DNA from 3 places in the Citrobacter sp. CFNIH10 genome. Region 3 is predicted to be linked to each of the others. Evidence: predicted binding sites of a transcription regulator. Region 3 holds the regulator's gene; each other region holds the start of a gene.

Evidence for each region. The regulator Fur, encoded in region 3, represses iron uptake genes when iron is present. The targets are predictions, from matches to a motif close to ATAATAATGAGAACNACTATCAA.
Region 1: the regulator Fur is predicted to act here: its motif matches at 1,677-1,699, upstream of feoA (ferrous iron transporter A).
Region 2: the regulator Fur is predicted to act here: its motif matches at 1,679-1,701, upstream of C2U53_RS23255 (TonB-dependent siderophore receptor).

The regions. Positions count from the first base shown of each region.
Region 1 covers NZ_CP026216.1:867,981-872,257, reverse strand. Annotated here, with positions in the region: gene feoB (Fe(2+) transporter permease subunit FeoB) at 1-1,319, opposite strand, end outside; gene feoA (ferrous iron transporter A) at 1,338-1,565, opposite strand; gene C2U53_RS07650 (Tex family protein) at 1,940-4,255, opposite strand.
Region 2 covers NZ_CP026216.1:4,020,110-4,024,386, reverse strand. Annotated here, with positions in the region: gene C2U53_RS23255 (TonB-dependent siderophore receptor) at 1-1,643, opposite strand, end outside; gene C2U53_RS23250 (septation protein A) at 1,819-2,358, opposite strand; gene C2U53_RS23245 (YciC family protein) at 2,414-3,157, opposite strand; partial or broken gene C2U53_RS23240 (YkgJ family cysteine cluster protein) at 3,186-3,263, opposite strand; gene ompW (outer membrane protein OmpW) at 3,515-4,168, shown strand; gene C2U53_RS23230 (manganese catalase family protein) at 4,242-4,277, opposite strand, start outside.
Region 3 covers NZ_CP026216.1:2,821,376-2,825,652, reverse strand. Annotated here, with positions in the region: gene ybfF (esterase) at 1-236, shown strand, start outside; gene ybfE (LexA regulated protein) at 365-658, shown strand; gene fldA (flavodoxin FldA) at 808-1,338, shown strand; gene fur (ferric iron uptake transcriptional regulator) at 1,619-2,065, shown strand; gene tcuR (tricarballylate utilization LysR family transcriptional regulator TcuR) at 2,198-3,124, shown strand; gene tcuA (FAD-dependent tricarballylate dehydrogenase TcuA) at 3,222-4,277, shown strand, end outside.

The DNA of each region.
Region 1 (4,277 bases), 2.0 Mb from region 3:
GCGAAAATCGCCAGTCGTGCCCCACAGGACATGAACGGTGCCATCATGATAGTCATCAGGCGCTCACGTGGTGCATCCAGGGTGCGGGCCCCCATCACCGATGGCACGTTGCAGCCAAAGCCGACAATCAGCGGGACGAATGATTTGCCCGGCAGTCCCAGCGCCTGCATCAGACGGTCCATCACAAACGCTGCGCGCGCCATGTAACCGGAGTCTTCGAGGAACGAGAGGAACAGGTACATCATGCCGATCTGCGGAACCAGCGGCAGAACGGTGTTAATCCCACCGCCCAGCCCTTGGGCGAGGAAAATGGTCAGCCAGTCCGGGAAGTGAAGGGTATAACCGATCCACTGGATACCGTGAATAAAAATCGCCACAGAGCCAGCATCAAAAATCGGGGCCAGCGCGCCGCCAATGTTAATGGCAAGCAGGAACATCAGGTACATCACAAACAGGAAGATCGGCAGACCGAGAAAACGGTTGAGGATGATTTTATCCACCGCCGTTGTAAAGCGGCTGGGCTCTGCTGTTAAAGTGTTGCTCACCACGTCGCAGATCGCCGCAATGCACTGGTAACGCGCATCGGCGATATGCAGTGCCGGGTCGTCCATCTCGTCGCTCAGATGCGCCAGCGAAATATCCAGTTGCGCAGCAGCGTCACCGGCGTATGCCCGGCTGTAGATATCCCCTTCCAGCATTTGCAGGCCGAGCCAGCGGCGCTGTTGTACCGGCATTTCTTTAGCCATGGCGCTTGCCAGTTTATCGGCCTCACGCAGCAGCGGCTGGGCGTAATGCACCAGTTCAACGTTTTCGTTCTTGCTGTGGCGGTCAATCGCCAGCTTCAGCGCTTCGATACCGCGTCCACGGGTAGAAACCAGCGGGACGACCGGGCAGCCAAGGCGGGTTGAAAGGGCATCGATATCAATGCGGATTTTCTGTTTTTCCGCAATGTCGAGCATGTTGAGTGCAACAATGCAGGGAATGCCCAGCTCAAGCAGTTGCAGCGTCAGATAGAGGTTACGCTCAAGATTTGAGGCATCTACCACGTTAATTAACAGGTCGGCGTCGCCGCTCAGAATGTAGTGGCAGGCAATCTGCTCATCCAGAGAGGTTTGCGAAGAGATGGTAGTGAGCGAATACGTGCCGGGCAGATCGACCAGCGTGACCTGATGATCCGTGGTCGTGAATTGCCCCTCTTTACGTTCCACGGTGACCCCAGCCCAGTTGCCTACGCGCTGGCGCGCACCGGTCAGTTGGTTAAACAGGGTTGTCTTGCCGGAATTTGGATTACCAATTAAGCCAATGGTTAATTTTTTCATCGTTATAGACTCACTGTATTAACAGGAAACCGCTTCCACTTCTAATAATGCCAGGTCTTTTTTACGCAATACCAGGCTAACGCGACGCGTTTCAATATGGACAGGATCGCCTAAGGGGGCGACGCGCACCACGTTAAATGAGGAACCCGGGAGCATGCCGAGGGAAAGCAGTTTCTGACGGTATGCAGGACTTATTTCTCGGGAAAAACCAGTGATTTTCCACGCAGTATCTGGAGCAAATTGCATAAGAACCTACTTGTTTCTCGCTAACTGGATGTTTACCTCATGGGGCAAAGGGGCGCGGCATGAGACCAGATGATTAGCCAACGAAGGAAAGAGTAAATAATCAACAATGCAATGATAATGAGAATGGTTTTTATCTTCAACCGATTAAATGTGACGGAATGTAGGTTTGAATAATAATCTGCGTCATTTTTGATATGGCTCAAAAATAATAACCAGCAGGTGAAATGATTTGAATTCTTAATAAATTAACGTTGTTAATGTTTAATTAAGGTTTCATCTGTTAATGGCGTGATAAATATAACGCGATGGAGAAGGTGGATGCGGTAAAGGGCCGGACAGGGCGGTTCCGCCGCCATCCGGCACTCGATCTAAACTTAACGTTTTTTACCCATTGCTGCCGCCAGCGCATCCATCATCGCGCTGTTACCGGCGGGCTGCGCTTCACGAGTACGTGGTTTTGCCGCTTTCGCTGCCGGACGATCATTGCCGCCGCCGCGACGGGCATTGGTTTCACCCGGCTGTTCGTCCAGACGCATCGTCAGGGCAATACGCTTACGTTGCAGGTCAACTTCCAGTACTTTCACCTTCACGATGTCGCCCGCTTTCACCACGGTGTGGGGATCGTCAACAAACTTGTTCGACAGCGATGAGATGTGAACCAGTCCATCCTGGTGAACGCCGATATCCACAAACGCACCAAAGTTGGTGACGTTGGTGACGGCACCCTCGAGAACCATCCCCGGCTGCAAATCGTTCATGGTTTCAACGCCATCGGCAAACTGCGCGGTTTTGAATTCCGGACGCGGATCGCGACCCGGTTTCTCCAGCTCTTTGATGATGTCACTGACGGTCGGGACACCGAACTTGTCGTCGATGAAATCGACGGCTTTCAGATTGCGCAGTTCGCTGCTGTTGCCCATCAGATCTTTCAGCGCCTGTTGGGTTGCCGCCAGAATACGTTCCACGACCGGATAGGCTTCCGGGTGAACGGTGGAAGCATCCAGCGGGTTATCACCGTGGTTAATACGCAGGAAGCCTGCGCACTGTTCGAAGGCTTTCGGTCCCAGTCGGCTGACTTTCAGCAGTTGCTGACGATTCTGGAACTGCCCGTTCTCGTCGCGCCAGGCCACGATATTCTGCGCCATCATTCGGGTCAGACCGGCTACACGGGTTAACAGCGGAACCGATGCCGTATTCAAATCAACGCCGACGGCGTTCACACAGTCTTCCACTACCGCGTCCAGCTTACGGGCTAACTGTGTCTGGCTGACGTCATGCTGATACTGACCGACGCCGATCGATTTCGGATCGATTTTCACCAGCTCAGCGAGCGGATCCTGCAGACGGCGCGCAATAGAGACCGCGCCGCGCAGCGAGACGTCGAGATCCGGGAACTCCTGGGCTGCCAGTTCTGACGCGGAATAGACTGACGCCCCGGCTTCGCTGACGATCACTTTCTGCGCCGTCACTTTCGGGAACTGTTTCTGTACATCGAGGAAGAAGCGTTCGGTTTCACGCGAGGCGGTGCCGTTACCAATCGCCACCAGTTCCACATTGTACTTTTCACACAGCGCAGCCATTACCATGGCGGCTTTCGCCGCCTGACCGGTGTGAGGATAGATGGTATCGGTGGCGACCAGCTTACCAGTGCCATCCACCACGGCGACTTTAACCCCGGTACGCAGACCCGGATCGAGGCCCATAGTGGCACGCAGACCCGCTGGTGCCGCCATCAACAGGTCGTGCAGGTTGCGGGCGAATACGTTGATTGCTTCGTCCTCCGCGCGCTCGCGGACAGTCCCCATCAGCTCGGTCTCGAGGTGCATAAGCACCTTGATACGCCACGTCCAGCTCACCACGCCTTTGCGCCAGCTGTCTGCCGGTGCGTTGTTCAGACGCAGGCCGAGGTGATCCATAATGATCTGCTCGCAGTAGCTCTCTTTCGGCGGCTCATCGAACTGCGGATCGGCATTCAGCGAAAGCTGCAACACGCCTTCATTACGACCGCGGAACATTGCCAGCGCACGGTGAGAAGGCACGGAGGCGATCGGCTCGTGATGATCGAAATAGTCGCGGAATTTTGCGCCTTCCTCTTCTTTGCCGCTGACTACGCTGGCAACCAGATGGGCATTTTTCCACAGATAGTCACGTACCTTCGCCAGCAGCGCGGCGTCTTCGGCAAAGCGTTCCATCAGGATATAGCGTGCGCCATCAAGCGCGGCTTTGCTGTCGGCAACCCCTTTCTCTGCATCGATATATTTTGCCGCTTCGGTGTCCGGATCGTGTGACGGGTCGTTCCACAACAGGTCGGCCAGCGGTTCCAGACCGGCTTCAATCGCTATCTGTCCACGGGTGCGGCGTTTGGGTTTATACGGGAGGTAAAGATCTTCGAGTTCGGTCTTACTTAACGTGCCGTTGATGGCAGTCGCCAGATCATCGGTCAGTTTGCCTTGCTCGGAAATGGACTTGAGAATGGCCTGACGGCGCTCTTCCAGTTCGCGCAAATAGCCCAGTCGGGTCTCCAGATTACGCAGTTGCGTATCATCCAGGCCGCCGGTGATTTCCTTACGGTAACGTGCGATAAACGGCACGGTGTTCCCTTCGTCAAGCAGGCGAACGGCAGCGGTGACCTGGTCGGCCCGGGCCTGAATTTCACCCGCAATAATGCGGCAGAAAGAATCATTCATCATGGATTGGCTTCATCTACTGAGT
Region 2 (4,277 bases), 1.2 Mb from region 3:
CGGAACCAGGTGATTCCCGCATCCCACCCAGCGTAATTAAATTCCAGGCCGATCTCTTTGTTAATACTGATTTCCGGGTCCAGATCCGGATTACCCAGCAGATAACAACTGCCGGCGGCGATAGTATTCGGACACCCGTTGCCGCGCGTGGAGAGCAAATATCCCTCGCTGGACTGATACAGGTTTGGCGCTTTAAAGACGCGCGCAATCCCGGCTTTCAGCTTAAACAGATCGCCCAGTTCCTGCGACATATTCAGACTGGGGCTCCAGTTGCTGCCAAATTCGTCGTGATAGTCAAAACGGATCCCCGGAATAATATCCGTGCCAGGCCGCGCTTCGATATTATCTTCCAGATATATACCGGTGAGCGTGGCGCTATTTTTGGAACTGCGACTGGAGGCGTCACCGGAGACATTGCCAATCTGCACGCCGGATGCGCTGGTGGCCTGCATAGACGCCGGATCGTTGAGTTCGTCACGGTTCCACTCCGCACCCACCGTCAGGGTTTGATCAACCAGCCAGAAGACAGGGATGTTGAGTTCTCCGGAAGAACGATAAGATTCCAGGCGGCTGGTGGCGTATTCGGTGTTATTGATCATCCCTTCCACTTTACCGGTCGAGCCTTCCTGCATTCGGGTGTTATTGGTTTTTTCGTAGTAGACGCCGAATGTAGACTGCCCCCAGTCCCAGATGCCGTTATGCGTCAGCCCCCACGACTGACGATACATCCGGTTGGTTTCATCGCCGTAAAGGGTACTGACCAGCCCGTCAGGACTGACGTTAGCGTTGCTATACTGGGTATCCCCGGCATAGATATTGCCCTGACGACTGTAGCTATAGTCAAAATCGACAATTTGCTGTGGCGTCAGTTTCCAGGAGAGCAGGGCGTTGATGTCTTTATTGCGCACCCCTTCGCGCCCTGCGGCATAGGATCCATTTTGCCGGGTATTGATATCCGCCGCATCGGCGTCAGTTTTGTTGATGTTGCCATACAAACGCATGGTGAGAACATCGTCAATGAGCGGGCCGCTCAGATTGACGTTCGCTCGCCTGGTGGCACCTTCTTTGCTGTTCTCGGGCTGGTTGGTATAAAGAGACAGCGAGCCATGCCAGTCGTTCGTTGGCCGTTTAGTGATGATATTTACGACGCCACCCGCCGCGCCGGAACCGTAACGTGCCGCTGCCGGGCCGCGCAGCACCTCAATACGCTCGACCATCTCTGCCGGTACCCAGTTTGTGTCACCACGGGTATCACGCTCCCCGCGCCAGCTATAGCGCACCGAGTTTCGCGAGGTGACCGGTACGCCGTCAATCAGGATCAGCGTGTTTTCCGGACCCATGCCGCGAATATCAATCTGACGGTTATTTCCCCGACTGCCGCTGGCGCTGTTGCCCGTCAGGTTCACACCGGGCATGGTGCGAATAATATCGGAGAGGTCGTTGACCGGTGGGGATTTTTCAATGTCTTTGGCGGTGATAATAGAAACACCGGGTTGTTGCTTGAGAGCTTCTTCGGCGGTGGCCTGGACGACCATCGTTTCACCGTCGTTCAGAACGTCGTCTGCGGCGAATGCATTTCCGCTTAATGCTGTGGCAATCAAAAGCGCCAGAGGGCGTGGAGAAATTTTTGTTATCGTATTCATCAACTGACATCCCAATTGTAAAAATTCGATACGGAATATCAATGATAATTATTCTCATTTCAATGTTGTGAAGGCAATCTCCATAATATCTTCACGATTCAGGCAATTTAGGGCGAGTACGGCAGGGATTGTGCAGAAAGCAAAACCAGGCCCATGGGCCTGGTTGGATGAGCATTTACGATTTGTCTTCTTGCGGGAGATGGCGATAGATATAAACACCACTCAACAGGGTAAAGATCAGCGTCAAGGCGGTGAGGCCGAATACCTTAAAGTTCACCCAGATGTTTTGCGGCAGCCAGAAGGCGATGTAAATATTGGCAAGCCCACATAGAATAAAGAAGATGGCCCACGCGAGATTGAGCTTAGACCAGACCGGCTGTGGTAGCGTCAGTTCTTTACCCAGCATGCGCTGGATCAGCGGCTTTTTCATGATCCACTGGCTAACCAGAAGCGCACCGGCAAACAGGCCGTAAATCACCGTCACTTTCCATTTAATAAACTCATCATTATGGAAGAAGAGGGTTAACCCGCCGAACACGGCCACCAGAACAAAAGTGATCAGCGCCATTTTTTCAACTTTGCGATAGCGAACCCAGCTGTAGATGAGCACGATTGCCGTTGCGACAATGAGCGCCGAGGTGGCCGCATAGATGTCGTACACTTTGTAAAAAACAAAGAAGACAACCAGCGGTAAAAAATCAAGAAACTGCTTCATTCTTCGATTCCGTAATCAAACGCGTCGGGCATTACTGCCGGCGACGCAGACAGGGTTATTGGCGAATCAACATATACAGACGGAACAGGTAGATGAGCAATATGGCGGAGATCAGATTGCTCAACGTATTCGCGATAACGGCGCCAACGTTAGGGTCAAGCGCAGCAAAGCTGGAGGCAAACAGCAACAGTAGCGTTTTTGCCAGCAGCCAGCCCATCACAGCCGGGGCGACCAGTCGCATATTAGACCACGCCAGACGCATACTGTTGCGCATTGCGGCGAATACACCCATTTTATCCTGAACCAGCATAATCGGCGCAAGCGCCAGCAGGATTGCCAACAGGATGCCTGGTACCACGACCAGCATAATCCCGAGCTGTACCAGCAGGGTCGTCAGTAAAATCAGGATGAACAGACGCGGCAGGATCGGCGCACTGGCACCGATCGCGCGCAGGGCGCTGACGCGATGACCGGCTGAAATTAACTGAATCATTAGCAGAACGCCACCGGCCAGGACGGCATTACCAATCAGTCCTGAAAAGGTAGACGCTGCCGAGGCGCGCAACAGGATCTGCTGCTGCTCCGGCGTCATGTTTTGCACCAGTTCGAACAAGCCTACGCTTCCTTCAAGATGATCCCCTTCACTCAGTTGCGCAATCTGCGCATCGCTGGGTGAGAAGGCATGCCCTAATACCACCGTGATGAACGCGCACAGCAGCGAGATCAGCAGGATGGTTAAAAATTGATTACGGAAAAAATTCCCGGTGTCACGGTATACAGATTTCGCCGTGATAGACATGCACTCTCCTTGAGTTCTGCAGGTGTTGTTAAGCATGCAATTGTACCCTGGATAACTGCGCAGTGGCAGCATCAAGGGGTGTATGGAAAAGCATATCTTTGTAAAGCCAGAGTAATTTGCTCAACAAATCTACGGGGAGTCAGTTTTAACAAACGCAAAAAACGCAAGAAATGCATTCATCATGGAAATATTAAAAATTGATCTGATTCCAATAATTGTATTTTCAATACCACTTCTACTTTAATCTGGATCAACAAACATTGAATTTGATAGTCGAATGTGACCCTGGAGAGATCACTTATTACTCCAATGTAGGTATATTTGTAACGTATTTATAACCATAACGATGGAGCGGATATGAAAAAATTAACAGTGGCGGCGTTGGCAGTATGTACACTTCTCTCTGGCAGCGTTTACGCGCATGAAGCTGGTGAGTTCTTTATTCGTGCCGGTTCGGCGACGGTAAGACCGACGGAAGGTGCGGATGGAACGTTAGGCCATTTAGGCGGCTTTAATGTCAGTAACAACACGCAGTTAGGTTTGACATTCACTTATATGGCGACCGATAACATCGGTGTTGAACTGCTGGCGGCAACGCCATTCCGCCATAAAGTAGGCACGCAGGCGACCGGTGATATCGCCACCGTTCATCACCTGCCGCCAACCCTGATGGCGCAGTGGTATTTCGGTGATTCCAGCAGCAAATTGCGTCCTTATGTTGGCGCAGGCGTTAACTACACCACCTTTTTCGACACGAAATTCAATGATGATGGTCAGAATGCAGGGCTGTCCGATCTTAGTCTGAAAGACTCGTGGGGTGTGGCAGGGCAAGTCGGTCTGGATTATCTCATCAACCGCGACTGGCTGATCAACATGTCAGTGTGGTACATGGATATTGATACCGAAGCCAAATATAAATCTAACGGCGCCGTACTGCCGGAAGGTCGTTACAACGACAACATCCGCCTCGATCCGTGGGTATTTATGTTCTCTGCCGGTTACCGTTTCTGATTGGCCTAAAAAAGACCCCGTATTTACGGGGTCAACAGGGACATGACACACACGGTTTTATCGCTATATCTGCTTATGCTTTGTCCTTTGGTTCGCCATCACCCAGCTC
Region 3 (4,277 bases):
AACAATATCCGCATATCGTCGGCTGGGAGACAATACCCGCCTGGAATCATCCGGCGCTGTTTATCCCCGGCGGCAACTCCCCATACGTCACCGAGGCGTATCGCGACGATTTACTGGCACAGTTTCCGCAAGCACGTGCGCATGTGATTGCCGGGGCCGGTCACTGGGTGCATGCCGAAAAACCGGAGGCGGTGTTGCGCGCCATCCGTCGTTATCTTAATGAAACAGCTAACTGATTAAAAACTCAGCGTCCGTGCGCGATTACGCGTGTGAACGTTGGCGCGCCTCATTCGCTGATGTATGATGGCGCGCTATCCATCCGGGCAGAGGCCTGGCTGATTGTTTCCCCGAAGTCACCAATATCATGGCCAAAGAACAAACGGACCGTACGACACTAGATCTGTTCGCGCACGAGCGTCGCCCGGGACGACCGAAAACCAATCCGCTTTCACGCGATGAACAGCTGCGCATTAATAAGCGTAATCAACTCAAACGCGACAAAGTTCGCGGTCTTAAGCGTGTCGAACTCAAACTCAACGCAGAAGCTGTTGACGCGTTGAATGAGCTGGCGGAATCCCGAGAGATGAGCCGCAGTGAACTGATCGAAGAGATATTGATGGCCCAACTGGCAACGCTACGCGGCCAGGATCTCGCCTGAAATTATCCTCTCTCCCACTTTCGTGTAGCATGGAGTGCACTCGTATGCGTTTGCTATTTCCGCATACCTGACTGTTCTGCTATGATTGCCCTTATCTGTGGGCAATTCGCCACCACCATTTCAATAAGTTTCAAGAGGTTACTTTACTCATGGCAATCACTGGCATCTTTTTCGGCAGCGACACCGGGAATACCGAAAATATCGCAAAAATGATTCAAAAACAGCTTGGTAAAGACGTTGCCGATGTGCATGACATTGCAAAAAGCAGCAAGGAAGATCTCGAAAGTTATGACATTCTGCTGCTTGGCATCCCAACCTGGTACTACGGTGAAGCGCAGTGTGACTGGGACGACTTCTTCCCTACCCTCGAAGACATCGATTTTAACGGCAAACTGGTCGCACTGTTCGGCTGTGGCGATCAGGAAGATTATGCAGAATACTTCTGCGACGCGTTAGGCACAATCCGCGATATCATTGAGCCGCGCGGTGCAACCATCGTGGGTCACTGGCCGACCGCTGGCTATCATTTTGAAGCCTCCAAAGGTCTGGCGGATGATGACCATTTTGTCGGTCTGGCGATTGACGAAGACCGTCAGCCGGAACTGACCGCCGAGCGCGTGGAAAAATGGGTGAAGCAGATCTCTGAAGAATTGCACCTTGATGAGATCATCAACGCCTGATGTACGGCGGCGCAGACAAGGTTTGCGCCGCATCAATAGACAGAACCAATCAAAATAATTGCTACAAATTTGTAACTTTCTTGCCCATCCCTGTACAATGTGCGGGAGTTTTTAGGTGGCGCTCTCATTTCCAGGCAATACCGACTATTTATTAACATTTGCCAGAGGCTTGCAGTTTTCATTTAGACACGGCAGTCCTATAATGAAACGCATTATCCCGAGTGCAATTTCTGTCACTTCTTGTATGAAGTGAATCGTTTAGCAACAGGACAGATTCCGCATGACTGACAACAATACCGCATTAAAGAAGGCTGGCCTGAAAGTAACGCTTCCACGTTTAAAGATTCTGGAAGTTCTTCAGGGACCGGATAACCATCACGTCAGTGCGGAAGATTTATACAAACGACTGATCGACATGGGTGAAGAAATTGGTCTGGCGACCGTGTATCGCGTGCTGAACCAGTTTGATGACGCCGGTATCGTAACCCGCCACAATTTTGAAGGCGGCAAATCCGTTTTCGAGCTGACCCAGCAGCATCATCACGATCACCTGATTTGCCTTGATTGCGGCAAAGTGATCGAATTTAGCGATGAGTCTATTGAAGCGCGCCAGCGTGAGATCGCGTCGAAGCATGGCATTCGTCTGACGAACCATAGCCTCTACCTCTATGGCCACTGCGCTGAAGGCGATTGCCGCGAAAACGAACACGCGCATGACGCGAAATAATCTGCATTATTCTGAAAAGCCAACCTGCCGGTTGGCTTTTTTTATGCCTGCCATTCCCTACTCAGCGCTTTCTTCTGCCTGCATGTTGCTTTAATGTAAAATATATCACCCTGCTTCGTCCGGAGAATCGAAATGGAACTTCGCCAGCTACGTTACTTTGTCCGTATTGTAGAAACCGGCAGTATGGGCAGCGCGGCGCTCGATCTCGACATCGGCGTGTCCGCCCTGAGCCAGCAGATGACGCGGCTGGAAAACGAACTCGCGATCCGCCTGTTGCAGCGAACCTCGCGCGGCGTCACGCCCACTAACGCCGGTCTGGCCTTTTACTCGCAGGCACAACTGGCGCTACGCCACGCCGATGATGCGATCCTGGCCGCTCGCGAGGCGCGTCTTTCGGGACACGTCAGCGTCGGCATGGCCCCCAGCACCGCCTCCATCCTGGGAATACCGTTTATTCATGCCATGCGGGAATATTACGCCGACGTTCGCCTGCATGTGGTGGAAAGCCTGTCGGGTAATCTGGAACGGATGATCAACACGCGCCAGATTGATCTGGCGGTCGTGTTTCAAAAAGAGAAGATCCTGCGCTGGAGCGCCAGACCGGTTCTTGAGGAGCGCCTGTTTCTGATTGGCACACACGAGCTGCTGGCGGATATTCCGGATGACACCATAACGCCTGCTCAACTGGCGAATATTCCCCTGATCATGCCAAGCCAGGGACACGGCCTGCGTGGCAGACTGGAAGCCATCTGTCAGGAACACGGACTGAAGGTCGATATTGCCACGGAAATTGACGGCCTGACGTTACTGATGCGCGCCGTTGGCAGCGGACTCGGCGCCACGCTGCAACCCGGTGCAGCCATTTCGCATCTTGAGAGGGAAGCGCTAAGAGTGATCGGCGTCCATAATCCTGTCCTCAGCCGCCCCAATTTTCTGGTCAGTCTGTCGGACGATGAACTCACCCCTGCCGGTCTTGCAGCCCGCGTAATACTCACAAAAGTCATGCGTGAACTCGTTGAAACCGGTCATTGGCCGGGCGCAACCCTTTACGCTCCCTAAACCCCTCTTTAGCTATTCGTCATAGCGCCCATACAATCAGCACGTATACATTTCAATTACAAATTTAACAAATAGTTAAATGGTAATGGAGTAGACGATGGTTGATGTACTGGTGATTGGCGGTGGTAATGCCGCGTTATGTGCCGCCTTAACCGCCCGTGAGGCAGGAGCTTCCGTGCTGCTGTTAGAGGCTGCGCCCCGGGAATGGCGCGGCGGGAATTCCCAACACACGCGCAATTTACGCTGTATGCACGATGCGCCACAGGATGTGCTGGTCGAGAGTTATCCCGAAGAGGAGTTCTGGCAGGATCTCTGGCGTGTCACCGAAGGCAATACCAATGAAGCGTTGGCGCGACTGGTGATCCGGACCTCTTCCCAGTGTCGCGACTGGATGCGTCAGCACGGCGTTAATTTTCAGCCTCCGCTCTCTGGCGCGCTGCACGTGGCGCGTACCAATGCCTTCTTCATGGGCGGCGGTAAAGCCCTCGTGAACGCCTATTACCGCAGCGCAGAAAAGCTGGGGGTACAGATTCGCTACAACACGCCGGTACAGGCACTTGAATTGCACAACGGCGAATTCATCGCAGCCCTGGCAGGCCACGAGCGCATTGAGGCGAAAGCCTGCGTACTCGCCGCCGGTGGATTTGAATCCAACCGCGAATGGCTGCGCGACGCCTGGGGAGAGAACGCTCGTGGCGAATGGCCAGCCGATAACTTCCTCATTCGCGGCACCCGCTTTAATCAGGGCGTCTTGCTCAAATTTATGATCGATGCCGGTGCTGACATTATCGGCGATCCGTCTCAGTCCCACTGTGTGGCAATTGATGCCCGGGCCCCGTTGTACGACGGCGGCATTTGTACCCGCGTGGATTGCGTCTCACTGGGTGTGGTAGTCAACCGGGACGCGGAGCGCTTTTACGATGAAGGCGAAGATTTCTGGCCGAAACGCTATGCCATCTGGGGGCGTCTGGTTGCCCACCAGCCGGGGCAGATTGGCTACTCCATTATCGACAGCAAAGCGATCGGTCACTTTATGCCGCCGGTTTTCCCCGGCGCACAGGCCAATACGCTGAGTGAACTGGCCCGCCAGTTGGGGCTGGATCCCGAACGCTTTACCCATACCGTGGAGCACTACAATCAGGCCTGTCAGCCG